DNA from 2 places in the Streptomyces sp. NPDC087310 genome. Region 1 is predicted to be linked to the other one. Evidence: riboswitches for the same ligand, from Rfam matches in the RefSeq annotation. Region 1 holds a riboswitch; the other holds the start of a gene.

Evidence for each region. A riboswitch is a leader RNA that binds a small molecule or an ion and turns the genes downstream of it on or off. The one in region 1 is predicted to bind glycine.
Region 2: it holds a riboswitch for glycine, as region 1 does, so the genes downstream of both, gcvT (glycine cleavage system aminomethyltransferase GcvT) here and gcvP (aminomethyl-transferring glycine dehydrogenase) in region 1, are expected to answer to the same signal.

Annotation. Positions count from the first base shown of each region.
Region 1 covers NZ_JBIUYF010000006.1:8,648-24,390, reverse strand. Annotated here, with positions in the region: gene ACIO3P_RS22955 (helix-turn-helix transcriptional regulator) at 1-166, shown strand, start outside; gene ACIO3P_RS22950 (maleylpyruvate isomerase N-terminal domain-containing protein) at 270-926, shown strand; gene ACIO3P_RS22945 (VOC family protein) at 976-1,410, opposite strand; gene ACIO3P_RS22940 (RidA family protein) at 1,482-1,886, opposite strand; gene ACIO3P_RS22935 (helix-turn-helix transcriptional regulator) at 1,954-2,853, opposite strand; gene ACIO3P_RS22930 (PhzF family phenazine biosynthesis protein) at 3,037-3,858, shown strand; gene ACIO3P_RS22925 (CPBP family intramembrane glutamic endopeptidase) at 3,990-4,790, opposite strand; gene ACIO3P_RS22920 (hypothetical protein) at 4,978-6,834, shown strand; partial or broken gene ACIO3P_RS22915 (glutamate--cysteine ligase) at 7,078-8,577, opposite strand; gene ACIO3P_RS22910 (hypothetical protein) at 9,106-9,771, shown strand; gene ACIO3P_RS22905 (DUF5999 family protein) at 10,060-10,266, shown strand; gene gcvP (aminomethyl-transferring glycine dehydrogenase) at 10,418-13,303, opposite strand; glycine riboswitch at 13,488-13,585, opposite strand; gene ACIO3P_RS22895 (PRC-barrel domain-containing protein) at 13,719-14,117, shown strand; gene ACIO3P_RS22890 (DNA polymerase IV) at 14,012-15,568, opposite strand; gene ACIO3P_RS22885 (MerR family transcriptional regulator) at 15,648-15,743, opposite strand, start outside.
Region 2 covers NZ_JBIUYF010000014.1:7,564-23,306, forward strand. Annotated here, with positions in the region: gene glyA (serine hydroxymethyltransferase) at 1-792, opposite strand, end outside; gene gcvH (glycine cleavage system protein GcvH) at 845-1,222, opposite strand; gene gcvT (glycine cleavage system aminomethyltransferase GcvT) at 1,350-2,489, opposite strand; glycine riboswitch at 2,637-2,734, opposite strand; gene ACIO3P_RS37345 (AAA family ATPase) at 2,960-3,703, shown strand; gene ACIO3P_RS37350 (enhanced serine sensitivity protein SseB) at 3,803-4,537, shown strand; gene ACIO3P_RS37355 (enhanced serine sensitivity protein SseB C-terminal domain-containing protein) at 5,039-5,833, shown strand; gene ACIO3P_RS37360 (ABC transporter permease) at 6,192-7,190, shown strand; gene ACIO3P_RS37365 (ABC transporter substrate-binding protein) at 7,233-8,993, shown strand; gene ACIO3P_RS37370 (ABC transporter permease) at 9,154-10,164, shown strand; gene ACIO3P_RS37375 (ABC transporter ATP-binding protein) at 10,161-11,204, shown strand; gene ACIO3P_RS37380 (ABC transporter ATP-binding protein) at 11,201-12,385, shown strand; gene ACIO3P_RS37385 (trimeric intracellular cation channel family protein) at 12,591-13,250, shown strand; gene ACIO3P_RS37390 (thioesterase family protein) at 13,343-14,176, shown strand; gene ACIO3P_RS37395 (cysteine desulfurase family protein) at 14,239-15,402, shown strand; gene ACIO3P_RS37400 (FtsX-like permease family protein) at 15,470-15,743, opposite strand, start outside.

The DNA.
Region 1 (15,743 bases):
GTCCCGTGTCGAACTGCGGGTGGAACGGCTCGACTGGCTGCCTGCCGTGCTCGCGTCGCTGGACCGGCCGTTCGTCATCGAGCGACCGGACGAACTCCGCGACCTCGTCGAGGCGCTCGCCGGCAGACTCGCCGACTCGGCCCGGCGAAGACCGCCTCGCACCTGACGGATCGGCGAGGCCCCGTCCCTGCCGGAACGTGCCCGCTCCGGCCCGTTCCGCTGTCCGCTGTCCGCTGTCCGCCATGACGGCACCGCACTACCGTGCCGTCATGGATCTCTTCTCACGCTCCTGGACGGCGTTGCGCACGGCGGTCGCCGAACTCTCCGACGAGGACTTCGGACAGCCGTCCGGCTGTACCGGCTGGCTCGTACGGGACCTGGTCTGCCATCTGGTCATCGACGCCCAGGACGTCCTGATCACCCTGGCGACCCCGGCCGAAACGGAACCGACCCGCGACGCGGTGACCTACTGGGAGGTCACCGGAACGCCGCCGACGGGCGACGACCCGCTCGACGCGCTGACCGTCCGGCTGGCCGCCGCGTACGAGGATCCCCGGCTGCTCATGTTCCACCTCGACGATGTCGGCTCCGCCGCCGGCCGTGCCGCCGGACTCGCCGACCCGCGCCTGCGGGTGGGCACCCGCGACGTGGTCCTCACCGCGGCCGACTACCTGTCCGCGTACGTCCTGGAGTGGACCCTGCACCATCTCGACCTGGTCGCGTACCTCCCGGACGCGGCACCACCGCCGGCGGAGGGGCTCGCCCGGTCCCGCGAGATGCTGGAGAGGATCGCCGGGGCCGCGTTCCCCGCGTCGTTCTCCGACAAGGACGCCCTGCTCGTCGGCACCGGTCGGCGCGCGCCGACCGGTGCGGAGAAGGCCGGACTGGGCGAGCTGGCCACGACACTCCCGCTCGTCCTCGGATGACCGTCCGAAGGACCAACTCGGTCGTGGCCGGCCCCCCTGTTCACGGCCGTCAGTCGAGACAGAACTCGTTGCCCTCGACGTCCTGCATCACGAGGCACGACTCGTTGAATCCATCGGCGACCAGGAGGTCCCCGCGCACCGCGCCGAGCGGGAGCAGTCGTGCGCACTCGGCCTCAAGCGCTGCCAGGCGCTCCTCGCCCACGAGCCCGGTGCCGACCCGCACGTCGAGATGCACCCGGTTCTTGACGGCCTTGCCCTCGGGAACACGCTGGAAGAACAGCCGCGGGCCCGCACCTGAGGGATCGACACACGCGAACGCCGAGCCCTGACGCTCGGGCGGCAGCGAGCGGTCGAAATCGCCCCACGTGGCAAACCCCTCCGGCGGCGGCGGTACGACGTACCCCAACACCTCGCACCAGAAACGAGCAACGCGCTCGGGTTCCGCGCAGTCGAAAGTGATCTGGACCTGCTTGATCGACGCCATCCGGCCACCCTATCCACCCGAGGACCGGCCCCTCCACCGTGTTGATCGCCGCCTCCTACTCGACTGCTCGGCTACTCGACGATCGCGGTGACCTCGGCCTCCACCAGGATCCCTGGCTCGAAGAGGATGTCGACCCCGATCAGCGCGAGCGGCGGCGTGGCGAGATCGAACTCTCGGGCCGCCTGCTCGATGCCCGCGTTGAACGCCTCGTACATCTCCCGCTTCCAGCCGGCGGCGTACCAGGTGAACCGGACGACGTCGTGGAACGTGGCTCCTGCCGCGTCGAGCGCCCTGGCGACGTTGCGATGGACCTGGGCCACCTGTCCGGCGAGGTCGCCCGGTGCCACGAGGTCGCCGTTCTCGTCCCAGGCGACCTGCCCCGCGATATGGACCTGCTTGCTCCCCGTCGCCACCGCGACGTGGTGGTAAAGCGGGACGCGGACGTGCCCGTCGGGGTTGATGAGCGCAACAGCCATGGGATCTCCCTACGTTGTCGGGCGGCATGGTGGGGTGAGCGGGCGCGCGAGAGACGGACGACGGCGGTCATCCGCCCGTGCGCCGGAGCGCCTCGGGGCGGGCGGCCCCGGGTTCCCGCTGATCGGCGACCTGGTCGGACAGCAGGCGCAGTGCGTCGGCCGAGGCCGTGTCGTTGGGTGTGTAGACCTCCAGCCGGTGGCTGGGGCTCTCGGGCTGGAGCCACACCTGGTAGTCGACGTCGACCCTGCCGACGGTCGGGTGGCGCAGGCGCATGGTGCCCACGGTGCACTCCGCGACATCGCCCCTGGCCCACAGTTCGGCGAAGTCGGCGCTGTGCATGGCGAGTTCACCGATCAGTTCGGCCAGCCGGGCGTCGTGGGGATATCTGCCGGCGGTAAACCGCAGGTAGGCGACATGGGATCGGGCCAACTCCTCCCAGTTCTGGTGCAGATCGCGGGTGAGGGGGTCGAGGAAGAACATCCGGGGGATGGACGGCCGTCGTGCGAGATCGTGGGGCGCGTCGAAGTCGAGGTGCTCCGCGACGAGGGCGTGTCCGGTGCGGTTCCACACCAGTACGTCGCCACGGCGGCCGAGGACGACGGCCGGCGTGGTCTCACCCAGGGAGGCCAGGAGCGCCCGTACCCGGGGGTGCGGTTCCTCCGGGCGGGGGCGGACCAGCCGTGATGTGGCGGGCTGACGGGCGAGGTTGCGCAGGTGGGCCGTCTCGGCCGGATCGAGCTGAAGCACATGGGCGAGCGCGTCGAGGACCTGCCGGGAGGCCGTACCGGCCTGGCCCTGTTCCAGCCGCGTGTAGTAGCCGGCGCTCACCCCCGCGAGCTGGGCCAGCTCCTCGCGCCGCAGACCCGGCACGCGACGGGCCGTTCCGTAGGTGCGCAGTCCCGCGTCGGCGGGCGTGACCCGGTCACGGCGGCTCTTGAGATAGGCCCCGAGGCTCTCCAGCTCCATGGCTTCGAGCGTAGGCGGCCCGGTCCGGCCCTGGGTGCCCCTGTGAGGTGTACCCAGGGCGCGGGGACGGCGGAGGTCCGACACCGGCTCCGGCGGTGTCCGTGCGGGATCCGGGGCCCGAGGGTCCGGTGCCCGGGGGTCCGCCTCGGACCCCGGCTCCCGTACGGCTCGTACGCTCGCCCCATGCGCATTCGAATCGTCGACGCCTTCGCCGACCGCCCCTTCACCGGCAACCCCGCCGGGGTGCTGCTCCTCGAATCCGACGGTTTCCCCGACGCCGCCTGGCTCCAGCGGGTGGCGGCCGAGGTGAACCACGCGGAGACCGCCTTCGCCCATCCCCTGCCGCCCGGCGGCGACGCCGACTGGGCGCTGCGCTGGTTCACCCCGGTCACCGAGGTGGACATGTGCGGCCATGCCACCCTCGCCACCGCCCATGTGCTGCACAGCACGGGACGCGCGAGCGGCCCCCTGCGCTTCGCCGCCCGCCCCGGGGTGCTCGGCGCCACCGCGCACGAGGACGGCTCCCTCACCCTGGACTTCCCGACCTCGCCACTGACCCCGGTCACCGTTCCGGACGGTGTCCCCGCCGCCCTGGGCGCCGAACCGCTCTCCGTGCACGACACGTCGGAGCACATCGGGGACCTGCTGGTGGAGCTGGCCGACGAGCGGACCGTACGGAGCCTCGCCCCGGACTTCGCGGCGCTCAGCGCGGTTTCCCGGCGGGGCGTCATCGTGACCGCAGTCGCCGAGGACCCGGGCCGTGGCTACGACTTCGTCTCGCGGGGCTTCTTCCCCAACGTCGGGATCGACGAGGATCCGGTGACCGGGAGCGCGCACACCACGCTCGCCCCGTTCTGGTCGGCCCGGCTGGGCCGTACGGAGCTCACCGGGCTCCAGGCCTCCGCCCGTACCGGCCTCGTCCGCACCTCGCTGCGCGGCGACCGGACGCTGCTCACCGGGCGGGCCGTGACGGTCATCGACGGCGAGCTGCACAGCGCGCCGTGACACCACCGTGACACCGCCGAGGGGCGTACGGCGGCCCCGTAAGCCCCTCGGCACCGCTCACGCGTCATGCCACCGTCACCACATCACCGCGTCACCGCGTCAGCGCGTCACCACGTCAGCGCGTCACCACGTCACACCGTGGGCAGCCAGGAGACATGCCCCGCCAGCAGCGCGTACCCGACGAACGCCCCGATGTCGAGCAGCGCGTGGGCGGCGACCAGCGGGCCGACCCGGCCCCACCGCCGGTAGAGCAGGACGAACACCACGCCCATCACCATGTTGCCGATGAAGCCGCCGATCCCCTGGTACAGGTGGTACGAACCGCGCAGCACCGAACTCGCCACCAGCGCGCCCATCGGCGTCCAGCCGAGCTGTCCGAGCCTGCGCAGCAGATACCCGACGACGATGACCTCCTCCAGTACGGAGTTCTGCACCGCCGAGAGGATCAGCACCGGGAACTTCCACCACACGGAGGGCAGCGACTCCGGCTGCACCGTCAGATTGAACCCGGCCGCCTGCATCGCCAGGTAGAACGCCAGTCCCGCGCTGCCGATCCCGGCCGCCACCAGCGTGCCGCGCCCCAGGTCCGGCCAGGGCCTGCGGCCGTCGAAGCCGATGTCCCGCAGCCCGCTGCCCTCCCTCAGCAGAAGGTGCGCGACCAGCGCGACCGGCACCAGCGCCGTGGTGATCCCGAAGAGCTGCCAGGCGAGGTCGAGCCACGGCCGGCCCGGCGCCGCCGAGGCGTTGAGCCGGGCCGCCTGGTCGCTCAGTGCTCCGGGCCTGGTCAGCGAGCCGATGAAACTGATGAGCGCCGACACCCCGCTCGCGCCGAGCGAGAGCGCCAGCACGAGCACCGTCTCGGACCGCAACGTCCTCGGTGAGAGGGCCTCTTGGGGGTATGAGCCGTCCACCCGCCCCGCCTCCGCCTGCACACAGCCTCCAGTTGAGTATTCGCGCCTCATGCCTCGCACGGTGCCGCTAGGGTCTCGAATGCAGATACGAAGATCGCTCGCGACAGGCCGGGAGACCGGCGCCCTTCGGCGTCCGGGCCCTGGACCTCGGGGCCCGTCCACTCTCCCAGCCCTTGTTCACCCTTCACGAAGGAGGGGCACCACCGCCATGGGACGTCACAGCTTGCCCGACGCACGATCGGCAGGAGTGCGCAGGGTCTGGCCGCCCCGCCGGCGCACCGTCACGATCGCCGCCGCGGTCGTGGTGTCGGTGGCCGCGGGGACGGGGATCGCGGCGGGGAGCGGTCTGCTCTCCCTCTCGGAGACCTCCTGCGGGAACGCGCCGGTACGGCTGGATCTCGTGGCCTCCCCGGACATCGCCCCCGCCCTGCGCGCCGTCGCCGACCGCGCCCGGCGCGACCATGTCACCTCCGACGGCCGCTGTATCGACATCCGGGTCACCGCTCGCGAGAACGCCGAGGTCGCGAACGCGCTCGCCACCGCCACGGCCGCGCCCGACTACCAGATCTGGGTACCGGACTCGGACCTGTGGGTGGACCGCGCCAAGAACATCGAGGACGCCGTCTCCCTGACCCCGGCGGGCAATGTGGCCCTCTCCCCGGTGGCGCTGGCCGCGCTGCCCGCGTCGGCGCGGGCGCTCGGCTGGCCCACGAAGACCTACACCTGGGCCGCGCTCGCCGCCGCGGCCGGCAACGCCGACACCCTGCGCCTGGGCTCCGCCGACCCGTCGCGCAGCGCCACCGGACTGCTCGCGCTCAGCAGCATCGCGGAGTCGGAGCGGCAGGAGTCCGAGCGGCGGGGCGGCAGGCCGAAGGAGTCCGAGCGGCAGGACGGGGCCGGTGGCACCCGGGCCGCCGCCCTCGCCAAGCTGCTCACCCAGCGGGTCTCGGAGTCGGACACGCGGGTGCTGGAGAGCCTCGCCCGGGACGACGCGGGCGCCGGGCTCGCCGACCCCCGGCGCAACGAGGCGGTGCTCCTCTCCGAGCAGGCCGCGTTCCGCCACAACTCCGGGACCGGCGACTCCGCGCGGCTCGAACTCTTCTACCCCACCGACGGGGCGCCGGCGCTCGACTACCCGTACAGCCTGGTCAACCAGACCGAGCTGAGTACGGACGAGAGCCGCGCCGCCATGCGGTTCATGGTGCTGCTCAGCGAGGACGGTTCGTACCGCACCCTGGCGGAGCACGGTTTCCGGGTCGCGAACAGCCCCGTCCACGCCGACGTGCTCCGTACGGCCGGTGGCCGCTCGCCCCAGCCGTACACCGGGGAGGACGCGCGCCCGCCGTCCGCCGAAGCGGTGGAGCGGGCCCTCGGCCTGTGGACGATGTCCGTACGCAGCATCCGGCTGACGACGGTCGTGGACGCCTCGGGCTCGATGGAGGAGCCCGTGCCGGGACGCGGTGGCCAGAGCCGTATGGACGTCACCAAGGCGTCGCTGCTGCGGGCCCTCGCGCAGTTCACCGCCGAGGACGAGATCGGTCTGTGGGAGTTCAGCACCCGTCTGGACGGCGCCAAGGACTACCGCAAGCTGGAGAGGACGGCCCGGCTCGGTGAGCCCTCGCGGGGCGGCGGCACCCACCGCGAGCGGCTGTCCGACGCCTTCACCGCGCTGAAGCCCGTCCCCGGCGGTGACACCGGGCTGTACGACACGACGCTGGCCGCCTACCAGGAGGCGCAGGCCGGCTATGTGCCCGGCAAGTTCAACGCGCTCGTCATCCTCAGCGACGGCTCCAACAAGGACGACGACGGCATCTCGCGCGGCGATCTCGTCAAGCGGCTGAAGAAGCTCGCGGACCCGGCGCGACCGGTGCCGCTGATCGGGGTCGCGGTGGGGCCCGACGCGGACCGCAAGGAGATCGACGCGATCGCGCGGGCCACCGGCGGCGCGGGGTACCAGGTGAGCGACCCGGCCGACATCCAGTCGGTGATCCTGCGGGCGATCATGCTGTCGGCGAGCGAGTCCGCGGCGGACGCCACGGGCGGCACCACCGCGGCGCGCCCCTGACTCGCCGACGCCGCCGGCCCGCTCGGACCGGCCGGACCGGCCGGGGCCCCGCCGTTCGCTCCCCCGGGGGCTCCGGTGGGGCTTCGGCTCGCGGGACTCCGGGGCATGCGGCTACGGCAGCGGGAGGTCCGGCTCACGCGGCTCCGGCTCGCGGAGACCTCGCCCCGTCCCGGAGGCGAACGGCCCCACGTCGGAGTCGCCCGGATCGGAGTCGCCCGTACCGGACAGCCCCACGCCGGACCGGGCCGGGAACCCCGTCGGCCAGGTGTGCACCGGCTCACCCCGGTGCATCAGCTCGCAGTAGCGGCGGGTCGTCGCCGCGAGCGCCGCGTCCCGCTCCAGCCCGGCCTCCAGCGCCCGGTGGAAGGTCTCCACCTGCCAGGAGGCGCCGTTCACCCGGCGCTTGCACCGCTCCTCGATCACCCCGAGGTAGAAGTCCCGGTCCACCGGCGCGACCTGCCACGCGTCGAGCCCGGCCGCGGCGAGCGGCAGCAGTTCGTCCCGTACGAGCTTCACCGCCGGTACGGTCGTCATCCCGCCGGTGCGGCCCGGGCGCGGCCAGCGCAGCTCCGCGTCGATGCCGTGCCGGCACGCCTCCTCGAAGTTCCGGGCGGCGTCCTCGAAGGGCAGCCTGCTCCACACCGGCCGGGTGTCCTCGGCGAGCGCCCGCACGAGCCCGTAGTAGAACGCGACGTTCGCGATGACGTCGGTGACCGTGGGCCCCGCGGGCAGCACCCGGTTCTCCACCCGCAGATGCGGGGCGCCGTCGGCGACCTCGTACACGGGCCGGTTCCAGCGGTAGACCGTGCCGTTGTGCAGCGCCAGCTCCTGGAGGTCGGGCATCCCGCCCGCGTCGAGGACGCTCATCGGGTCCTCGTCGTCGCAGATCGGCAGCAGCGGGGGGAAGTAGCGCAGGTTCTCCTCGAACAGGTCGTAGGCGGAGCTGATCCAGCGCTCGCCGAACCAGGTCCTGGGGCGTACCCCCTGTGCCTTCAGCTCCGGCGGCCGGGTGTCGGTGGCCTGTTCGAAGAGCGGCGGCCGGGATTCACGCCACAGCTCCCGGCCGAACAGGAAGGGCGCGTTGGCACCGAGTGCCACCTGTACGGACGCCACCGCCTGGGCCGCGTTCCACACGTCGGGGAACCGGTCGGGGGTGACCTGGAGATGCAGTTGTACGGAGGTGCAGGCGGCCTCCGGGGTGATCGAGGCCGATGTGCACGTAAGCCGTTCCACGCCTTCGATGTCGAGGGTGAAATCCTCGCCGCGGGCCGCCACCATCTGCTCGTTGAGGAGTGTGTAGCGGTCCACGTCGGAAAGGTTCGCGGAGACCACGTCGTGCTGTGTGAGGGTCGGGAGAATTCCGATCATCACGATCCCCGCGTCGACCTCACTCGCTTTACGGTGGGCATATCCGAGGCCCGTGCGCAGTTCCTCAGCGAGCTGATCGAGTACGCGCCCGCCCAGGCGGTGCGGAGCCACGTTCACTTCCATGTTGAACATTCCGAGTTCGGTCTGGAAATCGCCGCTCGCGATGCGCTTCAGTACCTCCGCATTCATCATGCGGGGCATCCCGTCGGAGCCCGCCAGATTCAGTTCGATCTCCAGGCCCATCAGATTCTTGGGCCGGTCGAACCTCTCCTCCGCCAGTAGTCGCTCCAGCACCCTCAGGCACTGTTGGAGCTTCCTGCGGTATTTCTGCCGATCGGACAGGTCGGAACCGCCCGCTTCGACCTTCTCCCCCATCGAAGTGTCCCTCCTCGACTGGGCTTCCGGCGGCTGGGGCCGCTCGCGTCACGATCGATAATGCCCACACAGAGTGATCCGTAACGTCCCGCCGTCGCCCGGCGCCCGGTAGGGTGGCGAGTCCGGCCCCCGAGGCGTCCGGCACATTCCCTCGGCATGACAGGTGACAGGGCAGGCAGTGGATATTCGTTTCCACTCCCGGAACCGTCCTCCAAAATCGCCGACCGTTTTCAGCCGACCCCATCCGGTGAATCACCCCAGGCCAGACACCCTCCCTTCCCTATTTATCAACAGAAAGCGCGCGGGAGATGGACTTAATAGTGTCTTGCCCGCAATATCCAGTACAGCTAGCGGAAACATGGCGTGAACACGCGTCGTATAAACTCTGCCCACGAGGCAGAGAGTCGGCGCCCGGCCGCCAGCGACCCGGTGACCCACCTCTGACCCCGCACGCCGACAGCGATGTCCGCACCCGCCCACGCTCCATTTCACGCGTCACCCTGTCTCCTGAATGAGAGGCAACCCACCATGCCGCTGCATGTACCCCCGGCCCCGGCGCCCGCCCTGCGCAGCGTTCTCGCGGCACTCGGTTCCCCCACCGCCGTGCGCGATGCCCGCACCCCCGCTCTCCAGTCCGTCCAGGGACCGCTGAGCCCCGAACTCCCGCTTCCCGTTCATGTGCTCGACCACGTCACCCCGGAGGACCGAACGACCACAGCAGGCAGCGGAGCACCGCGGACCAGGCTGACCGGCTGGCGCTTCCTGATCCGTAGCGGCGAACGCACCGTGGCCGCCGCCGACACCATGCCCACCGCGGACGGCTGGACCTTCTCGCGCTTCTTCGAGGGCCCGTACCTGCCCTCCACGGAGCGCGCGCTGCGTCAGGCCGAGAGCCTGACGACGGCCTACCAGCCCCGGCTGCTCTCCATACCCGAGCTGTACATGCTCGCCCTCTGGCTGCACGGCGACACGGAGGCCGACGCCGGCGCGGGCGCGCCCGCGCCGACCGACATCCTCGTCCCGCTGGCGCCCGCGCCGCCGGGCATCGCCGCGCACCGCCCGCACCGGGTCGCCGAGTTGCTGCCGGTGATCGGACTGCGGCTCACTCCGCCCCCTCCGCTCCCCTCGGCCCCGCCTCTCCCTCCGGCCCCTCCGCTCACTCCCGCGCCGCCCCTGCTCCGCACCCCGGCCTGAACGCGCTCCTGGCGCCTGTGCCCCGCGGCCCCCGGCGGCCGCGGGGCACTTCGCTGACCATGTGGCGTAGTCCGCTCAGGCCACTGCGAACCACCCGAAAAGAGAGCGCAGTTGAGCTGAACCGTCCGGGCGGGTGGCACGTCCTTAAGCAGAAGGAAGCGCTGCCGCGAAATACCTGCGGATTTACCGTCCGTAGGGCAACACTAGGACTGGACCAGACAGATACGGGGGGCGGCCATGACCACATCGAGCCGCAGGACACTCACGACACAGCGAAAGAATCCACCCATGTGCCAGCACCAGCCAGCCTGTCCGACAGCCGACTCCGCCGACCGCGAAGCCGCTCGGCTGATCGCGCACCACCCGGAGCAGGGCTGGAGCCTGCTGTGCAACGGCGTACTGCTCTTCGAGGACACCGGTGAGCTGCTGCCCGACGGGCAGATCATCGCTCCGCACCGGCCGCTGCGCACGGAGCAGGTGGCCACGGCGGCCTGAACCCCGGCCGCCGCCCGGCAGTTCGCCGCCCGCGAGGCGCGCGGCTGCCACCGGAAGAACGGGGGCCGGCCCGGAGACTCACTCCGCACCGGCCCCGACGCATGTCCACGAACGTCTCGTACGCAGCCTGCCGCCGCGTACGCCCCGTACGTCAGTTGTCGTACGCGTCCACCGGCGGGCACGAGCAGACCAGATTACGGTCGCCGAACGCGCCGTCGATACGGCGGACCGGCGGCCAGTACTTGTCCGCGGCCGAGACCCCGGCCGGGAAGACCGCCTCGGCGCGGCTGTAGGCGTGCTCCCACTCCCCGCCCAGCGCGGCGGCCGTGTGCGGGGCGTGACACAGCGGGTTGTCGTCAGCGGGCCACTCACCCGACGCGACCCGCTCGATCTCCCCACGGATCGCGATCATCGCCTCACAGAAGCGGTCGATCTCGTTCAGGTCCTCGCTCTCGGTGGGCTCGATCATCAGCGTGCCCGCCACGGGGAACGACATCGTCGGCGCGTGGAAGCCGTAGTCGATCAGGCGCTTCGCGATGTCGTCGACGCTGACCCCGGTGGCCTTGGAGAGCGGGCGCAGATCCACGATGCACTCGTGCGCCACCAGTCCGTTCGGACCGGTGTAGAGCACGGGGTAGTGCGGCTCCAGGCGCTTGGCGATGTAGTTGGCGGCGAGCACGGCGACCTGGGTCGCGCGCTTGAGCCCTTCCCCGCCCATCAGCCGTACGTACGCCCAGGAGATCGGCAGGATGCCGGCCGAGCCCCACGGCGCCGCCGAGATCGGCCCGACGCCGGTCTCGGGCCCGGCGGCCGGCTGGAGCGGGTGGTTGGGCAGGTACGGGGCGAGGTGCGCCCGTACGCCGACGGGACCGACACCGGGGCCGCCGCCGCCGTGCGGGATGCAGAACGTCTTGTGCAGGTTGAGATGCGAGACGTCGGAGCCGAACCGGCCGGGCTTCGCCAGCCCGACCAGCGCGTTCAGGTTGGCGCCGTCGACGTACACCTGACCGCCCGCGTCGTGCACCGCCGCGCAGATGTCGCCGATGTGCTCCTCGAACACCCCGTGCGTGGACGGGTAGGTGACCATCAGGACGGACAGCTCGGCGCCGTACTGCTCGATCTTGGCGTGCAGGTCCTCGACGTCGACGTCGCCGTCCTCGCGGGTCTTGACGACGACGACCCGCATCCCGGCCATGACCGCGCTCGCCGCGTTCGTGCCGTGCGCGGAGGACGGGATGAGGCAGACGGTGCGCCCGGTGTCGCCGTTGGCCCGGTGGTACGCCCGTACGGCGAGCAGTCCGGCCAGCTCGCCCTGCGACCCGGCGTTGGGCTGGAGGGAGACCGCGTCGTACCCGGTGACCTCGGCGAGCCGCTCCTCCAGCTCGCGGATCAGCGTCAGATAGCCCTGCGCCTGCTCGGCCGGGGCGAAGGGGTGCAGCGCGCCGAACTCGGGCCAGGTGACCGGCTCCATCTCGGTGGTCGCGTTCAGCTTCATCGTGCAGGAGCCGAGCGGGATCATGCCGCGGTCCAGCGCGTAGTCGCGGTCGGCGAGCCGGCGCAGGTAGCGCAGCATCGCGGTCTCGGAGCGGTGCTCGTGGAAGACCGGGTGCGTCAGGTAGTCGCCGGTGCGCAGCAGCGCGGCCGGCAGCGCGTCGTCGGTGGCCGCGTCCAGCGCGTCGATGTCGCCCTGGACACCGAAGGCGGTCCACACGGCGGCGAGCTGCGCGCGGCCGGTGGTCTCGTCGCAGGCCACGGAGACCTGGTCGGCGTCGACCTGGCGGAGGTTGACCCCGCCCTCGCGGGCGGCGGCGACGACCTCGGCGGCCCGTCCCGGGACCCGGACGGTGAGCGTGTCGAAGTACGCGGTGTGCACGGCCTCGACCCCGCCGGCGCTCAGCCCCGCGGCGAGCACCGCCGCGTATCGGTGGGTGCGCCGGGCGATGGAGCGCAGCCCGTCGGGGCCGTGGTAGACCGCGTACATGCCGGCCATGACGGCGAGGAGCACCTGCGCGGTGCAGATGTTGCTGGTGGCCTTCTCGCGGCGGATGTGCTGCTCGCGGGTCTGGAGCGCGAGCCGGTACGCCTTGTGGCCGTCGGCGTCGACGGAGACGCCGACGAGGCGTCCCGGCAGGCTGCGCGCGAACTTCTCGCGTACGGCCATGAAGCCGGCGTGCGGTCCGCCGAAGCCCATGGGGACGCCGAAGCGCTGGGTGGTGCCGACGGCGATGTCGGCGCCCAGCTCGCCGGGCGGGGTGAGGAGCGTCAGCGCGAGCAGGTCGGCGGCGACGGTGACGACCGCGCCGAGCTCGTGCGCCCGCTCGATCACGGGCCTGAGGTCCCGTACGGCCCCGGAGGCGCCCGGGTACGGGAGCAGCACCCCGAAGACGCCGCGTTCGGCGGCGTCGGCGGGGATGCCCTCGCCGAGGTCCGCGACGACGACCTCGACACCGGTCGGCTCGGCGCGGGTACGGATCACGGCGATCGTCTGCGGCAGGGTGTCGGCGTCGACCAGGAAGACCCCGCCCTTGACCTTGCCGACGCGGCGGGAGAGCGCCATGGCCTCGGCGGCGGCCGTGGACTCGTCCAGCAGGGAGGCGCCGGAGGTCGGCAGCCCCGTCAGCTCGGCCACGACGGTCTGGAAGTTGAGCAGCGCCTCCAGCCGGCCCTGGGAGATCTCGGGCTGGTAGGGCGTGTACGCGGTGTACCAGGCCGGGTTCTCCATCACGTTGCGGAGGATCACCGGCGGGGTGAACGTGCCGTAGTAGCCCAGCCCGATCATCGGCGCCAGCACCTGGTTGCGGTCGGCGAGCGAGCGCAGCTCGGCGAGGACCTCGGGCTCGGTGCGGGCGTCCGGGAGGTTCAGCGCCTCGGCGCTCTTGATCGCGTCGGGTACCGCGGCGGCGGTCAGCTCGTCGAGCGAGCCGTAGCCGACCTGCGCGAGCATCTTCGCCTGCGCCCCCGCGTCGGGGCCTATGTGGCGCTGTTCGAAGGGGATGCCACGCTCAAGCTGGGCGAGCGGCGTGCGGTGGGCGTTCATGTACGGAGGCCTCCTGGTCTGCCACGACCTGCGGGGGCACCAAGGCGCGGGTGCCCTAATCGGCCTCCCCCTCTGTCATCTCGACCTGAGAGCTTCACCGGTCCGCCGTGCGGCGGTCCGGCTTTCACCGTCGGTGAGAGCGGATGCCGTACGGTCCGGCGTCCGCCCTGCTTTCCAGAGTGACCTCGTCCGCGCGGTACGGGGGCCTGAGAGATTCCGGGGAGGATTTGCTCCTTCGGCGCCTCCGGTGGGCTCACCGGAGAACTCTCCCGCACGGGGTCAGCAGCCGCTTGCCAGCCTACCAGCGGGATCTTCCGGGCAACTTTCGAGTGGCCGTCGCCCCGGTTCTGCACTTCTGTAGTGCTTACGAGACTTCTGTAGTGCTTACGAGCAGTTGCGACCCGCTGGAGGGACCGTGGAGACCGATATCGATCCGCGCAGCCTGATAGGACGCAAGGCGTACGACCGGGAGGGGCGCAAGCTCGGCACGGTCGACGAGGTCTATCTCGACGACGCCACGGGTACGCCCGAATGGGCCGCCGTCCGCACCGGGCTCTTCAGCCGGGACGCCTTCGTCCCCCTCGCCCCCAGCACACTGGAGGCGGAGGGGCTGCGGGTCCCGTTCGAACGGGCGCTGATCAAGGACGCCCCCGATTTCGGTGTCGGCCGCCACCTCTCCCCCGAGCAGGAGCTTCAGCTCTACCACCACTACGGCCTCGCCCTGCCGGACCCGGAACCGCCGGAGGGGCCCGCGGCCCTCTCGGACCGGGACTCCGAGCGGAACTTCGGGCGGCTGGCGGGCCAGGACGACTGACGCGACTGCCCCGTCTCCGGCACCAGGGGCAGCGGCTCGGAGAGCTCCAGATCGGGATCGTCGACCCAGAACGTCCGCACCCACCCCGGTGCGGACCCCGGCTCCTCGAACCGTACGGTGACCCTCCGCAGCCCGCTGCCCTGCACCCAGCCGGGACCGAACTCGGCATGGCGCACATCGTGTCCGGCCGGGAACCGCCGCTCCTCGGACGGCTCGGACAGCCCGGAGGGCCCCGCCGGAGGGGGCGACGCCCCGTCCCCCGCGGCCGCCTCCTCCTTCCCCTCTCCAGCACCGCCCTCCGCCGCGGCGTCCCCCTGCCCCGCGGCCTCGCCGAGCGGGTCGGCAGGGTCGGCATGCTCCCGCTCCTCCCGCTCGCGGGCGGCTGCCTGCGCGAAGAGGTCCTCCTGTGTGAAGTCGGCGAGCCCCGTCACCCCCACCCCGAGCAGCCGTACGCCGCCCGTGGTGTCCACGGACTCCAGCAGGCGCCCCGCGGCCTCCCTGACCACGTCCAGGTCGTCCGTGGGGCCTCTGAGCGTCTCCGAGCGGGTCAGCGTGGAGAAGTCGTACCTGCGCACCTTGAGGACGACGGTCCGCCCGGAGTGCCCGGATCCCCGCAGCCGCCGCACGCACCGCTCCGCCAGCCGGTCCACCTCCGTACGCACCCGCAGCCGGTCGTGGAGGTCCGTGTCGAAGGTGTCCTCGACCGACACGGACTTGGCCTCGCGCTCGGAGACCACCGGCCGGTCGTCGTTGCCCATCGCCATCCGGTACAGCGAGGCGCCGTGCGCCCTGCCCAGCAGCCGTACCAGCTCGTCCTCGCCCGCCTCGGCCAGGTCGGAGACCGTCGTCATACCGGCCCGGCGCAGATGCTCACCCGTCGCGGGCCCCACCCCGGGCAGGGTCCGTACGGTCAGGGGCGCCAGCAGCTCGCGCTCCGTACCGGGCTCTATCAGGACCAGCCCGTCCGGCTTGGCCTGCTCGGAACCGATCTTCGCGAGCATCTTGGACCCGGCGAGCCCCACCGAGCCGCTGAGCCCGGTCAGCTCCCTGATGTCCCGGCGCAGCCGCTCCCCCGCCGCCAGCGCCGAGGCCGTGTCATCGGCGGAGCCGCCCGCCTCCAGGTCCACGAACGCCTCGTCCAGGCTGAGCGGCTCCACCAGCGGTGAGAGCCTGCCCAGCAGCCCCATCACCTGCTCGCTGACCGCGCGGTAGAGCGTGAAGCGCGGCACGAGATACGCGGCGTTCGGCGCGAGGCGTCTCGCCTGGGCCATCGGCATCGCGGAGTGCACCCCGAACCGCCGTGCCTCGTAGGACGCCGTGGAGACCACCCCTCGCGGCCCCAGACCGCCGACGACCACCGGTTTTCCGCGCAGACTCGGCTTCGCGGCCTGCTCTGCGGCGGCGAAGAAGGCATCCATGTCCAGATGGAGGACGGTCGGCGCGGTTCTCACACCACTGATGCTGCCTCACACCACTGACAATCGGCCCGGGACGCCGCCGCGCGGCGGCCGGTGGGCGGAAAGGGCCTGGTCAGACGGCCCGGTCGCGGCGCCGCCTGGCCAGTTCGTCGGCGGGGTTGTTCCCGATCAGCGTCTCGCCGGTGTCGATCCGCTCCCCGTGGAGCTG
Region 2 (15,743 bases), on a different contig from region 1:
GCCGCCCTGCTGGCCGGGGAAGACCGCGGAGTTGATCTTCTTCGCCAGTTCCTTGGTGGAGAGGATCACGCCGCCGCGCGGACCGCCGAGGGTCTTGTGCGTGGTCGTGGTGACGACGTGGGCGTGCGGCACCGGGTTGGGGTGCAGCCCGGCGGCGACCAGACCGGCGAAGTGCGCCATGTCGACCATCAGGTAGGCGCCGACCTCGTCGGCGATCCGGCGGAAGGCCGCGAAGTCGAGCTGACGTGGGTACGCGGACCAGCCGGCCACGATCAGCTTCGGGCGGGACTCCTTGGCGAGCCGCTCGACCTCGGCCATGTCGATCTGGCCGGTCTCGCCGTCGACGTGGTACGCGACGACGTTGTAGAGCTTGCCGGAGAAGTTGATCTTCATGCCGTGGGTGAGGTGCCCGCCGTGCGCGAGGTTCAGACCCATGATCGTGTCGCCGGGGGAGAGCAGCGCGAACATCGCGGCGGCGTTCGCCTGGGCGCCCGAGTGCGGCTGTACGTTCGCGTGCTCGGCGCCGAAGAGCGCCTTCACCCGGTCGATGGCGATCTGCTCGACCACGTCGACGTGCTCACAGCCGCCGTAGTAACGGCGGCCCGGGTAGCCCTCGGCGTACTTGTTGGTCAGTACGGAGCCCTGGGCCTCCATGACCGCGACCGGGGCGAAGTTCTCCGAGGCGATCATTTCGAGGGTGGACTGCTGGCGGTGGAGTTCGGCGTCGACAGCGGCGGCGACGTCGGGGTCCAGCTCGTGGAGTGAGGCGTTCAGAAGCGACTTCGAAGACATCACGGTCCCTGGGGTGTCTTGGTGCGGGGTCGGCCGGGTGAGCTGCGTCACGTCAGTTGCCGGAGAACTCTGCGTATTCGTCCGCGGTGAGCAGGTCCTTCGGCTCCTCCGTGACGCGTACCTTGAACAGCCAGCCGCCCTCGAAGGGCGCGGAGTTCACCAGTGAGGGGTCGTCGACGACGTCCTGGTTCGTCTCGGTGACCTCGCCGGTCACCGGGGCGTACAGATCGCTGACGGACTTGGTGGACTCCAGCTCTCCACAGGTCTCGCCCGCGGTCACCGTCTCACCGACCTCGGGAAGCTGGGCGTACACGACATCGCCGAGGGCGTTGGCCGCGTACTCCGTGATACCGACCGTCGACACGCCGTTCTCGGCGGCCGTCAGCCACTCGTGCTCCTTGCTGTAGCGAAGCTGCTGGGGGTTGCTCATGACCTGAATTCTCCTGTACGCGGGGGTGTGGTGCGGAACCGCTGTCTTACGGATCGAGACGGTACGGACCGAGACGGTACGGAACGAACGGGCGGGGCGGGCGCCGTGGTGCCGAATGCCGTCCGTATCACTTCCGGCGCTTGTAGAACGGCAGCGCCACGACCTCGTACGGCTCCTGGGAGCCCCGGATGTCCACGCCGACCCCCGCCGTACCGGGCGCGGCGTGCGCGGCGTCCACGTACGCCATCGCGATCGGCCGGCCCAGCGTCGGCGACGGGGCGCCCGAGGTGACCTCGCCCACGACGGCGCCGCCGGCGACCACCGGGTACCCGGAGCGCGGGACGCGGCGGCCCTCGGCGATCAGGCCGACCAGCTTGCGCGGCGGGGCGGACGCGGCGCGCTCGGCCGCCGCCTCCAGCGCCGCGCGGCCGACGAAGTCGCCGCCGTTCGAGGTCTTGTCGAACTTCACGACCCGGCCGAGGCCCGCGTCGAACGGGGTCAGCGCGGTGGACAGCTCGTTCCCGTACAGCGGCATGCCCGCTTCGAGCCGGAGGGTGTCACGGCAGGAGAGCCCGCAGGGCACCAGCCCGACCCCCGCGCCGGCCTCGGTGAGCGCCTTCCACAGCTCCTCCGCGTGCCGGGGCTCGACGAAGAGCTCGAAGCCGTCCTCACCGGTGTAGCCGGTCCGCGCGATCAGGGCGGGAACCCCGGCGACGGTGCCCGGCAGGCCCGCGTAGTACTTGAGCCCGTCGAGGTCGGCGTCGGTCAGCGCCTTCAGGATGCCGGGGGACTCCGGGCCCTGGACGGCGAGCAGCGCGTACGCGTCGCGGTCGTCCCGTACGGCGGCGTCGAACCCCGTGGCGCGGGCGGTGAGCGCGTCCAGGACGGTCTCCGCGTTGGAGGCGTTGGCGACGACCATGTACGTGTCCTCGCCGAGGCGGTAGACGATCAGGTCGTCCAGGATGCCGCCGTCCTCCCGGCAGATCATCGTGTAGCGGGCCCGGCCCACGGCCACGGCGCCGATGTTGCCGACGAGCGCGTGGTCGAGGAACCGTCCGGCGTCCGGCCCCGTGACGGTGATCTCGCCCATGTGGGAGAGGTCGAAGAGCCCGGCGCGGGTGCGGACGGCGGTGTGCTCGTCGCGCTCACTGCCGTAGCGCAGCGGCATGTCCCAGCCCGCGAAGTCGGTCATGGTCGCGCCCAGCGCGCGGTGCGTGGCGTCGAGGGCGGTACGACGGGGGGTGCTGCTCGGGGGGACATGGCTCATCGGTGTGGCTCCCAGGGCATGACGGCGAGGACGATCCTCCCCATCTGTCATCGGAACCTGAGAGGTTCATCACGACCCCGCGTAAAGGAGGTCATGACTTGCACCTTGGGTGGAGCCGCGACAAGGCGGCCCGCTTTTCAGATCTGCCTCATCCACGCGGTACGGGGCCTGAGAGATTCAAGGGAGGTACTTGCTCCTTCGGCGCCCGGCGCACACGGTGACCGGGACTCTCCCGCGCGGATTCAAACGGCCGGTATGCAGTTGGCGGGCACATCATCGCACGGGCCGCCGCGGAGCGGTGCGGCCGGTCGGCACGCCGTCGCGCGGATGGCCGGGCGCGTCGCGGGTACGAGTGAGAAGCTTGCGGGACATTACCAAGTCTTTACACTTCATGGGCAAGAGTCATGGGCCAGACGCGCTGAGCTGATACGCACTGAGCTGACACGGACTGAGCTGACAGGGGGACGGCGATGATCTCGCAGGGGTCCGGCACATGTGCCACGACCGCGGGTGTGCCCGCACAGCAGGGCGTGAGCGCGGTCGGTGACGGCCCGGTGGGGGCGGGACCGCAGATCGCGTCGGCCGCGCCCGCCGCGCCGGGCCCGCAGATCGCGCCCGCCGCGCCGGCCGTGCGCGATCTGCGGGGGCTGGGGCAGGGCGGCGGGCCCGACGGGCTGGTCTTCGACACCGGGGACCTGGTGGTCGTCTCCGGGCTGCCCGGCAGCGGCAAGTCCACGCTGATCCGGCGGGCCGCGGAGGGCCGCGGCATCGACTCCCAGGACGCGCGGGACCGCTGGGCGCGGCTGATGCCGCCCGCGCTGCCCTACGCCGTCTACCGTCCCCTCGTACGGACGGCGCACTACGCGGGGCTCCGGCGCGCGCTGCGCTCCGGCGCGAGCCTTGTCGTGCACGACTGCGGTACGCAGACGTGGGTACGGCGCTGGCTCGCCCGGGAGGCCGTCGCGCGCGGACGCCGGCTGCACCTGCTCCTGCTGGACGTGGCGCCCGAGACCGCCCGGGAGGGCCAGCGTGAGCGCGGCCGGGGCGTCTCGGGGTACGCCTTCGCGCGCCACCGCGGCGCGGTCGGCCGGCTGCTCACGGACGCACAGGCGGGCCGGCTCCCGGAAGGGTGCGCCTCCACCGTGCTGCTGGACCGGGACGCGGCGGGCGCGCTGGAGCGGATCGCCTTCTTAGAGGCACCGGGCACGGAGTGACCCACGCACCGGAGCGACCGGCGCGGCGCACCCCGCGGCCTGCGGCGTTAGGGTGCTGCGGCAGGGTCCTGGGCGGACGGGGTGGAGAGGTGCACAGTGGTGAACACAGCATGGCCGGGCAACGAGCTGGAAGAGGTGCTCACCGCCTCGCTCGGCAATGACGCCGCGGGCGGACGGCTCGTCGAGGTGCTCGGACGCAGCGAGGTCTGGGTGCCGCTGCCCAACGGGGGCGGCCCCGACAGCCCCGACCTCGATCTGCCGACGGTGGAGATCGACGGCGCCGCGTACGTCCCGGTCTTCAGCTCGCACCAGCAGTTCCTCAGTTGCGTCGGCGACCACATGGCGTTCACCGTCGCGCCGGCCCGCGACTTCGCCCGCGGACTGCCCCCGCAGCTCGGCATCGCGATCAACCCCGGCGGCGCGGTCGGGGCGCCGCTGCCGCCGCTCGCCGTCGCCGAGCTGTGCCGGGTGGGGCGTACGCCGCTCGACGGACCGGCCAGCGGCGGCCGGGTCAGGCTCTTCCAGCCGGACTGGAAGGAGGACCCGGTCGACTTCCTCTCCGCCGCCGCCGCCGAGTTCGGGGCGACGGGCACGGTGGCCACCGCCCGCCGCGCGCTCGCCAGCGTCGAGGGCGAGCCGCCGGTGCTCTTCATCGGCGTCCAGCTCTCCTCCTGGGAGGCCGCCGACCGTAACGCGCCGATGGACGCGCTCGGCCGCGCGCTCGGCCGGGTACCGGTGGCCTGGCCGGTCAACCTCCTGCTGCTGGACCTGACCCAGGATCCGGTCGGCGAGTGGATGCTGGCGAAGGTCAGGCCCTTCTACGAGCGGGCGTAGACGGGACGGCCGGACGGGGGGTTCCTCCGTTCGGCCCCCGTTCGGCCCCCGTACGGCCCCCGTTCGGCCCCTGTACGGCCCCGGCCCCTGTACGGCCCTCCGTACGAACCCGCGTGCGAACCTCCGTGCGGCCGTCCGTCGTATCCCTCCGTCGTATCCCATCCGGGGGTACGACGGAGGGATACGACCGGCCGGGGCGGGTATGACCCGTAGTCGCGGGCATGTCGCCGCCACGGCGACGAGGCGGTTCGCGAGGCGTTTCACGGGGCGGAACAACGGGGCGGGCGCATTCCCGACACGGTCCGGCGCGCCACGGGTCAGGGCAGGGGGCATATGCGGCCGGAATCAGCCGTACCGCACCTCTCCGCCTATGCGGCACGCACACCGGCCGTCAAGTCGGTGTCAGGCCAGCCGCCTAAGCTGGTTTGATGGCCGGGCCGGCGCACCGCGCGGCGCCGGGGAGCGGGACGAGTGGTGGAACTAAGAGGGGCGGGACCCAGAGTGAGCGCGTCAGGCACCGCGGCGGCCGGGCAGGTCGAGCACATGCTGCGCCAGGTGACGCCGGGACGGTACGACGCGTACGAGGCGCTGCTCCAGGCCCTCGCCGACGACAGCGTCTGGATGCTGCTCTGGCACGGCCAGGCCGGTTCGCCCGACGCCCAGTACGGCAACATGGAGGTCGACGGGCTGGGCTACGCGCCCTGTGTCACCTCCGCGCAGGAGCTGTCCGCCAGCGGCTGGACCCGGGCGCACGAGGTGGTTTCCGGCCGTGACATCGCCCGCGCCCTCTACCCGGACCGCTGGGGGATCTGGCTCAATCCGCACGCCCCCGGCGGCGGCCTCGGCATCCCGTGGCTGGACCTGCGCCGGATCGCCACCGGCCTCGACCGGATGCCCGCGGGCCCGCTGCGGCTCTCCGAGCCCGCCATCCAACTCCCGCAGTTCTACGCCCTGCTCACCCAGAACGCGCACCGCACGCCCGCCGTGCGCTCGCTGCGCCGGGCGTGGGTGCAGCCGGCGCTGGGCGCCCCGTACCTGGCGATCGGCCTCGACCTGTACGACACGAGCCCGGCCTCCGTCGACTCCGTACGCGCGATGATGCGTCAGTCGATCGGCGCCGTCCCCGAGGGGCTGCCGGTCTCCACGGTCGCGATGTCCGACGAGTACGACCCGGTCACGATGTGGCTGCGCGTCAACTCCCGCCCGTTCTACGACCGGGAGGCGCACGCGGCGCAGGCGGCGCCCGTCCAGTCCACCGGATACGGCTATCCGCCCCCCGCCTCTCGCGCATACTGAACGTTCCACGGGGGAGGAACGGGTGTGTCAGGCATGCCCGTTCTGGTGGATTCTGACGGATTGGTGATCTGTCTCGTCCGTTGAGGCCAAAGTCGTGTCCGTATAACGGTAACCCTCTGATCGCATCACGGTTGAGCAAACATTCCCCGATGGGGCTGGCGGGTGATCGCGATAGGGCTGAAGACTCCCTCCAGCAGGTGGCATCGGCACGTATGTGCGACTGATGTGTGGGCGACGCGCTGACAGAAGCAGATCTCCCGAACCGGGGGGACCACCATGCGACATCAATGAAGCGAACGAGCCGCTACAGCGGCGGTCACAGGCCGGCCACCGTCGGCCGAGAGGGGTCTCCAGCGCAATGACGGCACCTATCGAGACCACCGGGTCGGCGGCGCAAGCGCAGCCGGAAGCGGTGCTGGAAGGCGCCGGGGGCAAGCAGATCGAGGGCCGTTCGCTCGGCCGGATCGCGTGGACGCGTTTCAAACGGGACAAGGTCGCCATGGCGGGCGGCGTCATCGTGATCCTGCTGGTCCTTGTCGCCGTACTCTCCAAACCGCTCCAGTCCTTCTTCGGTCTTGACCCCAACGCCTTCAACCAGGACCTGGTCGACCCCACCCTGCTCGCACCCAAGGGCAGTTTCGGCGGTATGAGCTGGGACCACCCCCTGGGCGTCGAACCGCAGACCGGCCGGGACATCCTGGCCCGCATCATCGAGGGCTCCTGGGTCTCCCTGGTCGTCGCGGCCGGGTCCACGCTGCTCTCCGTCGTCATCGGCGTCGTGATGGGCGTCGTGGCCGGCTTCTACGGCGGCTGGGTCGACAGCGCCATCAGCCGCATGATGGACACCTTCCTCGCCTTCCCTCTGCTCCTCTTCGCGATCTCCATCTCCGCGTCGCTCCAGGGCGAGGTGTTCGGGCTGGAAGGGCTCTCGCTGCGCATCGCCGTACTGATCTTCGTGATCGGCTTCTTCAGTTGGCCGTACATCGGCCGGATCGTGCGCGCGCAGACGCTCAGCCTGCGTGAGCGGGAGTTCGTGGAGGCGGCCAGGTCGCTGGGCGCCCGCGGTCCGTTCATCCTCTTCCGGGAGCTGCTGCCGAACCTGATCGCGCCGATCCTCGTCTACGCGACGCTGCTGATCCCCACCAACATCCTCTTCGAGGCTTCCCTGAGCTTCCTCGGCGTCGGTATCGCCCCGCCGCAGTCCTCGTGGGGCGGCATGCTGTCCACCGCGGTCGACCTGTACCAGGTTGACCCGATGTTCATGGTCATTCCTGGCATGGCGATCTTCATCACCGTGCTGGCCTTCAATCTGCTGGGGGACGGTCTGCGTGACGCACTCGACCCCCGTGGCAAGTAATCGCGGCCCGGCCGCACCATCGATCGAGGGGGCTTTCCTCAGGTGAACAGCAGAAAGACAGCATCGGCCATCGCCGCCACGCTGGCGTTGGCACTCGGTGCTACCGCCTGCGGCAGCGGCGACAGCGACAGCAAGGACGGCAGTGGGGGCGGCAACGCGAAGGCCGATGCCGGACTGAGCAGCATCGTCAACGCCAGCACCAAGAAGGGGGGGACGGTCACGTACGAGCACTCCAGTGGCCCGGACTCCCTGGACCCGGGCAACACGTACTACGGCTGGGTGCAGAACTTCTCCCGCATGTACGCCCGTTCCCTGGTGTCGTTCAAGCCCGCCGCCGGCAAGGAGGGCCTCACGGTCGTTCCCGACCTGGCGACCTCCCTCGGCAAGGCCAGCCCCGACGCCAAGACCTGGACGTACACGCTCCGTAAGGGCGTCAAGTTCCAGGACGGCACGGAGATCACCTCGGCGGACGTCAAGTACGCCATCGAGCGCTCCAACTTCGCGCCCGAGGCCATCTCCAACGGCCCGACGTACTTCAAGTCGTACCTGGAGGGTGGCGACAAGTACAAGGGTCCGTACAAGGACAAGTCGCCCGACGGTCTCAAGTCCATCGAGACGCCGGACAAGTACACGATCACGTTCAAGCTGAACAAGCCGTTCGCGGACATGGACTACCTGGCCGCGTTCTCGCAGACGGCCCCGGTCCCGCAGAAGGCCGACACGGGCGCCGAGTACGTCCAGAAGATCGTGTCCTCGGGCCCGTACAAGTTCGACTCGTACAGCGAGAGCCGCGGCGCGACGTTCTCCCGGAACCCCGAGTGGGACCCGGCGACGGACCCGATCCGCAAGGCGCTGCCGGACAAGATCGAGCTGAAGTTCAACGTCAACGCCTCGACGGTCGACGAGCACCTGCTCAGCGACACCATCACGGCGGACATCGCCGGCACCGGCCTGCAGTCGAAGACGCAGCCGAAGGTGCTCGTCAAGCCGGCCGAGAAGGCCCGGACGGACAACCCCTACGCCGGCGCGCTCGCCTACCTGGCGATGAACGTCAACGTGAAGCCGTTCGACAACATCGAGTGCCGCAAGGCCGTGCAGTACGCCGTGGACAAGGCCGGTGTGGTCGACGCCGTCGGCGGCTCGGTCAAGGGTGACCCCGCCTCCACGATGATCCCGCCGTCGGTCGCCGGCTACAAGAAGTTCGACCTGTACCCGACCGCGGGCAACAAGGGCGACGCGGCCAAGGCCAAGGAACAGCTCACCAAGTGCGGTCAGCCGAAGGGCTTCAAGACCTCGCTGACGGCGCGCTCCGACCGTCCCGACGAGGTCCAGGCCGCCACGCAGATCCAGCAGAGCCTGAAGGCGATCGGCATCGAGGCCGACATCAAGCAGTTCCCGGCCGACAAGTACTTCACGGACTTCGCGGGCTCCCCCAAGTGGGTCCACGACAACAAGGCCGGCCTGATGATGATGGCCTGGGGTGCTGACTGGCCCACGGGTTACGGCTTCCTCGACTCGATCGTGAACGGCTCGGCCATCAAGCCGTCCGGTGGCACGAACCTGATGGAGCTGAACGACCCGAAGATCAACAAGGCGCTGACCGACGGCATCGGCACCCTCGACGCCACCGCTCGCGGTGAGAAGTGGGCCGAGGTCGACAAGCTGGTCCTGGAGAACGCGTCCGCCGTGCCGCTCTTCTACAAGAAGAACCTGCTCTACCGCCCGGACTCGGCGACCAACGTCACCGTCGCCGAGTCGTACCTCGGTATGTACGACTACGTGCTGATGGGCTCGTCCAAGTAAGTCCGTAGGACCGTTCCGAGCGGGCTCGGCACAGACTCCGAGCCCGCTCGGCAACACATTCAGTAACACCTGTTACATCAATCAGCACCCCCCGAAAGGCAGGTGAAGGTGCCGGATCGTACGGGCGCACCCCGCCCGGACGCCCTGGCACCGTACGGCTGTGGCTGCGTACATCATCCGACGCGTATTCGCCGCGGTGTTGCTGCTGCTGGTGGTCAGCGCAGTCACGTTCGCGATCTTCTTCCTGGTGCCCCGGCTGGGCGGCCAGACGACCGACTCACTGGCCGCCCAGTACGTCGGTAAGGGCGCCGATCCCGCCGCCATCGCCGCGATCAAGGCGAACCTGGGACTCGACGACCCCCTCTACCTCCAGTACTGGCACTTCATCAAGGCCATCGTGGTCGGCGCCGAGTACAACCTCGGCCCCAACCCCTCGGTGTGCAACGCGCCGTGCTTCGGCTACTCCTTCAAGACGCACGTCGAGGTCTGGCCCGAGATCGTCCAGCGCATTCCGGTCACCTTCTCGCTGGCCATCGGCGCGGCGGTCATCTGGGTCGTCTCCGGTGTCGCCATCGGCGTCCTCTCCGCGCTCAAGCGGGGCTCGATCTTCGACCGTCTGACCATGGGCATCGCCCTGGCCGGCGTCTCGCTGCCGATGTTCTTCACCGGCCTGGTCTCCCTCGCGCTGTTCAGCTTCCACTGGACGATCTGGGAGGAGCTGGAGTTCGTGCCCTTCTCCGAGAGCCCCGGTGACTGGGCGTGGAACCTCATCCTTCCCTGGTGCACCCTCGCCTTCCTGTACTCCGCCCTCTACGCGCGGCTCACCCGCGCCGGGATGCTGGAGACCATGGGCGAGGACTACATCAGAACCGCGCGGGCCAAGGGTCTGCGGGAGCGCCAGGTGGTCGTCAAGCACGGCCTGCGCGCCGCGCTGACCCCGCTCATCACCATCTTCGGCATGGACTTCGCGCTGCTCCTGGGCGGCGCGGTCATCACGGAGCGCGTCTTCTCCTTCCAGGGGATGGGCGCGTACGCCATCCAGGGCGTGACCCGCAGCGACCTGCCCATCGTGATGGGTGTGACGCTGGTCGCCGCCTTCTTCATCGTTCTCTGCAATCTGCTGGTGGACCTCGTGTACGCCGCGATCGACCCCCGGGTGAGGCTCTCATGAGCGACGTGAGCAAGACGCAGGACGCGTTCCTCTCCGTACGGGACCTCCGTATCCACTTCGACACCGACGACGGCCTCGTGAAGTCCGTCGACGGCGTCAGCTTCGACCTCCAGGCGGGCAAGACCCTCGGCATCGTCGGCGAGTCCGGCTCCGGGAAGTCCGTGACCTCCCTGGGCATCATGGGGCTGCACAACTCCGAGCGCGCCCGGATCTCCGGCGAGATCTGGCTGGACGGCGAGGAGCTGATCGGCGCGGGCCCCGAGCGGGTGCGTGCGCTGCGCGGCCACAAGATGGCGATGATCTTCCAGGACCCGCTGTCCGCGCTGCACCCGTACTACAGCATCGGCGCGCAGATCGTGGAGGCGTACCGCGTCCACAACAAGGTCGACAAGAAGACCGCCAAGAAGCGGGCCGTCGAGATGCTCGACCGGGTCGGCATCCCCGAGCCGGCCCGCCGCTACAACGACTACCCGCACCAGTTCTCCGGCGGTATGCGCCAGCGCGCGATGATCGCGATGTCGCTGGTGAACAACCCCGAGCTGCTGATCGCCGACGAGCCGACGACCGCCCTCGACGTGACCGTCCAGGCGCAGATCCTCGACCTCATCCGGGACCTCCAGAAGGAGTTCCACTCGGCGGTCGTCATCATCACCCACGACCTCGGCGTCGTCGCCGAGATCGCGGACGAACTGCTCGTGATGTACGCGGGGCGCTGCATCGAGCGCGGCTCGTCGGAGAAGGTCTTCTACCAGCCGCAGCACCCCTACACCTGGGGCCTGCTGGGCTCGATGCCCCGTATCGACCGTGAGCAGACCGACCGGCTGGTGCCGGTCAAGGGGACCCCGCCCAGCCTGATCAACGTCCCGTCCGGCTGTGCCTTCAACCCGCGCTGCCCGTACGCCGACGTCCCCAAGGACGACCTCGCCCGTACGGTCCGTCCCGACCTGCGGGAGATCACCGACGGGCACTTCTCCGCCTGCCACATGTCGCGTGCGGAGCGGGAAAAGATCTGGACCGAAGAGATTGCGCCGAAGCTGTGACTGAGCTGACGAAGAAGATTCCGGAGCAGGTCGCGGCGGGTGGGGCCGCTACGGGCGGTCCGTCGGACGGTGTCGAGCCGATCCTCAGGGTCACCGGCCTGGTCAAGCACTTCCCGATCACCAAAGGGCTGCTGAAACGCAAGGTCGGCGCCGTCCAGGCGGTCGACGGGCTCTCCTTCGACGTACGTCCCGGGGAGACCCTGGGCGTCGTCGGCGAGTCCGGCTGCGGCAAGTCGACGATGGGCCGGCTGATCACACGGCTGCTCGAACCGACCGGTGGCAAGGTCGAGTTCGAGGGCAAGGACATCACCCACATGTCCGCGGGCGCGCTGCGCCCGATGCGCCGCGACATCCAGATGATCTTCCAGGACCCGTACGGGTCGCTGAACCCGCGCCACACCATCGGCGGGATCGTCTCCACCCCCTTCAAGCTCCAGGGCATCGAGCCCGAGGGCGGCGTGAAGAAGGAGGTGCAGCGGCTGCTGGAGCTGGTGGGCCTGAGCCCCGAGCACTACAACCGCTACCCGCACGAGTTCTCCGGCGGACAGCGCCAGCGCATCGGCATCGCGCGGGCGCTGGCCCTCAACCCGAAGCTGGTCGTCGCCGACGAGCCGGTCTCGGCGCTGGACGTGTCGATCCAGGCCCAGGTGGTGAACCTGCTGGACGACCTCCAGGAGGAGCTGGGGCTGACGTACGTGATCATCGCGCACGACCTCTCCGTCATCCGCCATGTGTCGGACCGGATCGCGGTGATGTACCTCGGCAAGATCGTCGAGCTGGCGGACCGCACGTCGCTGTACGAGTCGCCCAAGCACCCGTACACGAAGGCGCTGCTGTCGGCCGTGCCGGTGCCCGACCCGAGCCGGCGCGGCGGCAAGAGCGACCGGATCCTGCTCAAGGGCGATGTGCCGTCGCCGATCTCGCCGCCGAGCGGCTGCCGGTTCCACACCCGGTGCTGGAAGGCGACGGAGATCTGCAAGACGACCGAGCCGCCGCTGATCCAGCTCGGACCGGGCCACCAGGCGGCCTGCCACCACCCGGAGAACGCCCCGGACCAGCGTCCGCAGGACACGGTCTCGGTGGCGGCGCGGGAGACGATCGAGCTGGCGGACGGCGCGGGCGAGGCCGCGGCGAAGGCGGTCAAGGAGAGCGGCGGGACCGGCGGGGCTTCCAAGGAGTAGCCCGCGCTGGGCCGGGTTGGGCCACATCGGGTCGGGGTCGCGGCTGGGCCGTGGCACCGGCCCGGTGGCCGGGATCTGGTGGCTGGGGTCCGGCGGGCTTCCGCCGGAGCTCGGACGGATGCCCGGGACATCGGTCGGCCGCGGCCTCGGTCCGGTCCGGTGGCCGGGGTTCGCCCGTATGTGCGGATACCGGCACACTGTCCGGGTGCTCCACGACCTTTTCACGCCCTCCGTCCAGCATGCGCTCGACCTCGTCGGGATCTTCGTCTTCGCGATCTCCGGCGCCCTGCTCGCCGTACGGAAGAACTTCGACGTCTTCGGTATGGCGGTGCTGGCCGAGATCACCGCGCTGGGCGGAGGGCTGCTCCGTGATCTGATCATCGGGGCGGTGCCGCCCGCCGCCTTCACCGATCTCGGCTACTTCTCCATGCCGCTGGTGGCGACCGCGCTGGTCTTCTTCCTCCACCCCCACGTCGAGCGGATCCAGGGCGCGGTCAACGTCTTCGACGCGGCCGGGCTCGGCCTCTTCTGCGTCACGGGGACCACCAAGGCGTACGAGTACGGGCTCGGCCTGACCTCCTCGGTCGTCCTCGGCATGGCCACGGCCGTCGGCGGCGGTGTGCTGCGCGACGTCCTCGCCAACGAGGTGCCCTCGCTGCTGCGCTGGGACCGCGACCTCTACGCCGTGCCCGCCATCGTCGGCGCCACGATGGTGGCGCTCTGCATCCGCTTCGACGTGCTCAACGGCCTCACCAGCGGGGTCGCCGTACTGACGGCGTTCGTGCTGCGGCTGCTCGCGATGCGCTTCCACTGGCGGGCGCCGCGTGCCTGGAACCGCCGCTCGGCGGCGGAGGAGCCCGCGTGAGGGCCGTACGGCGGCTCCGGCCCCGGCCCCGGCCGCTGTGCCCATCTTCTTAAGCTACCGCTTAGTACGGACGTGTTGTACGGTTGCGTCCCATGGCACAGGTATCCATCGGTGACAGCGAGTTCGACCGCGAGACGGCCGTCTCCCTCCGCGCCCCCGGCGTCTACGACACCCGGCTCTTCCCGGGCTGGACCGTCATGAACATCGTCAACGGCGGCTATCTGCTGGCCGTCATGGGCCGCGCGCTCGGCGACGCACTGCCGCACTCCGACCCGTTCGCCGTGTCCGCCCACTACCTCACGCCCTCGGCGCCGGGCCCCGCCGTCGTACGGACCGAGACACTGCGCACCGGCCGTACGCTCTCCACCGGCCAGGCGTCCCTCTTCCAGACCGGGGAGGACGGCACCGAGGTGGAGCGGATCCGGTTCCTCGCCTCGTACGGCGACCTGGACGCCCTCCCCGACGACGTACGGACCGCCGCCAAGCCGCCCGAGATACCGCCGCGGGAGCGGTGCGTCGGCACCGCCGACGGACCGGCGCCGGAGGGCGACTTCACCATCCTCGACCGGCTCGCCATGCGGATCGACCCCGCCACGGTCGGCTGGGCGGTCGGTGAGCCCTCGGGGCGGGGCGAGATGCGCGCCTGGTTCGAGCTCGCGGACGGCCGCGCCCCCGACCCGCTCTCGCTGCTGTTCACCGTCGACGCGCTGCCGCCGACCTCCTTCGACCTGGGCCTGCGGGGCTGGACGCCGACCGTCGAACTGACCGTCCACGTCCGCTGCCGCCCGGCGCCGGGGCCGCTGCGGGTCGCCATCACCACCCGTAACCTGGCCGGCGGCTTCCTGGAGGAGGACGCGGAGGTCTGGGACAGCGCGGACCGGCTGGTGGCCCAGTCCCGTCAACTGGCCCGCGCGCCCCGCGACTGACGCCCGCGTCCAGCGGGGTGCCGTCACCGGCGCCCGTCCGCGCTCGTAGAATCGGGCCCACCATGGCTTACCTCGACCACGCCGCGACCACTCCGATGCTGCCGGAGGCGATCGAGGCGATGACCGCCCAGTTCGGCCTCGCCGGCAACGCCTCCTCGCTCCACGCCGCCGGGCGCCGGGCCCGCCGTACCGTCGAGGAGGCCCGTGAGACGTTCGCGGAGGCCCTCGGCGCGCGCCCCAGCGAGGTGGTCTTCACCTCGGGGGGTACGGAGGCCGACAACCTCGCAGTGAAGGGCCTGTACTGGTCCCGCCGCGACGCCGACCCGGCCAGGACCAGGGTGCTCGCCAGCCCCGTGGAGCACCACGCGGTCCTCGACGCCGTCGAATGGCTCGGCGCACATGAGGGCGCGACCGTCGAATACCTCCCCGTCGATCCCTACGGGCGGGTCCTGCCCGGCGCGCTGCGCGAGGCGATCGAACGGAACCCGCTCGATGTCGCCCTCGCCACCGTCATGTGGGCCAACAACGAGATCGGGACGATCCTGCCGGTCCCGGAACTGGCCGAGGTGGCGGCGGAGTTCGACATTCCGCTGCACTCCGACGCGGTCCAGGCGTTCGGCCAGACCGAGCTGGACTTCGGCGCCTCGGGGCTCGCCGCGATGACCGTCTCCAGCCACAAGATCGGCGGCCCTTACGGCATCGGCGCCCTGCTGCTCGGCCGCGAACACACCCCCGTGCCCGTGCTGCACGGCGGCGGCCAGGAGCGCCATGTCCGCTCGGGCACCCTCGACGTGCCCGCCGTCGCCGCCTTCGCCGTCGCGGGCCGGCTCGCCGCCGAACGGCGCGAGGAGTTCGCCCGCGAGATCGGCGCCCTGCGGGACGAACTGATCACGGCGGTACGGGCCGCCGTCCCCGACGCGATCCTCGGCGGCGACCCCGACCACCGCCTCGCCGCCAACGCGCACTTCAGCTTCCCCGGCTGCGAGGGCGACTCCCTGCTCCTGCTGCTCGACGCGCAGGGCATCGCGTGCTCGACCGGCTCCGCCTGTACGGCGGGGGTGGCCCAGCCCAGCCATGTCCTGCTGGCCACCGGCAGCGACCCGGACCTGGCCAGGGGCACCCTGCGCTTCTCGCTCGGCCACACGTCCACGGCGGAGGACGTGGCGGCGGTCGCCCGGGCCATCGGCCCGGCGGTCGACCGCGCGCGCCACGCCGGCCTGAGCTGACCGCTCACGCCGCGCGGGCCACCGCTCACGCCGCGCGGGCCACCGCTCACGCCGCGCGGGCCACCGCTCACGCCGCGCGGGCCACGGCCTCCGTCGCCGGGACGCGCAGGGCGCCGCGCGCCGTGCCCAGGGTGGTGAGCAGCGTCGCACCGGCGGCGACCGCCACGACCCCCAGCCAGATCCCGGGGCCCTGGTCCGGCAGCACCGCCTCGGTACGGACCAGGCTGAACGGCAGGATCCCGGCGAGCCCCGCGACCGTACCGAAGAACACGCCGGTCACCGTCAGCACCAGGGACTCCGCCCCGACCGTCCCGAGGACCTGCCCCGGCGTCGCCCCGGCG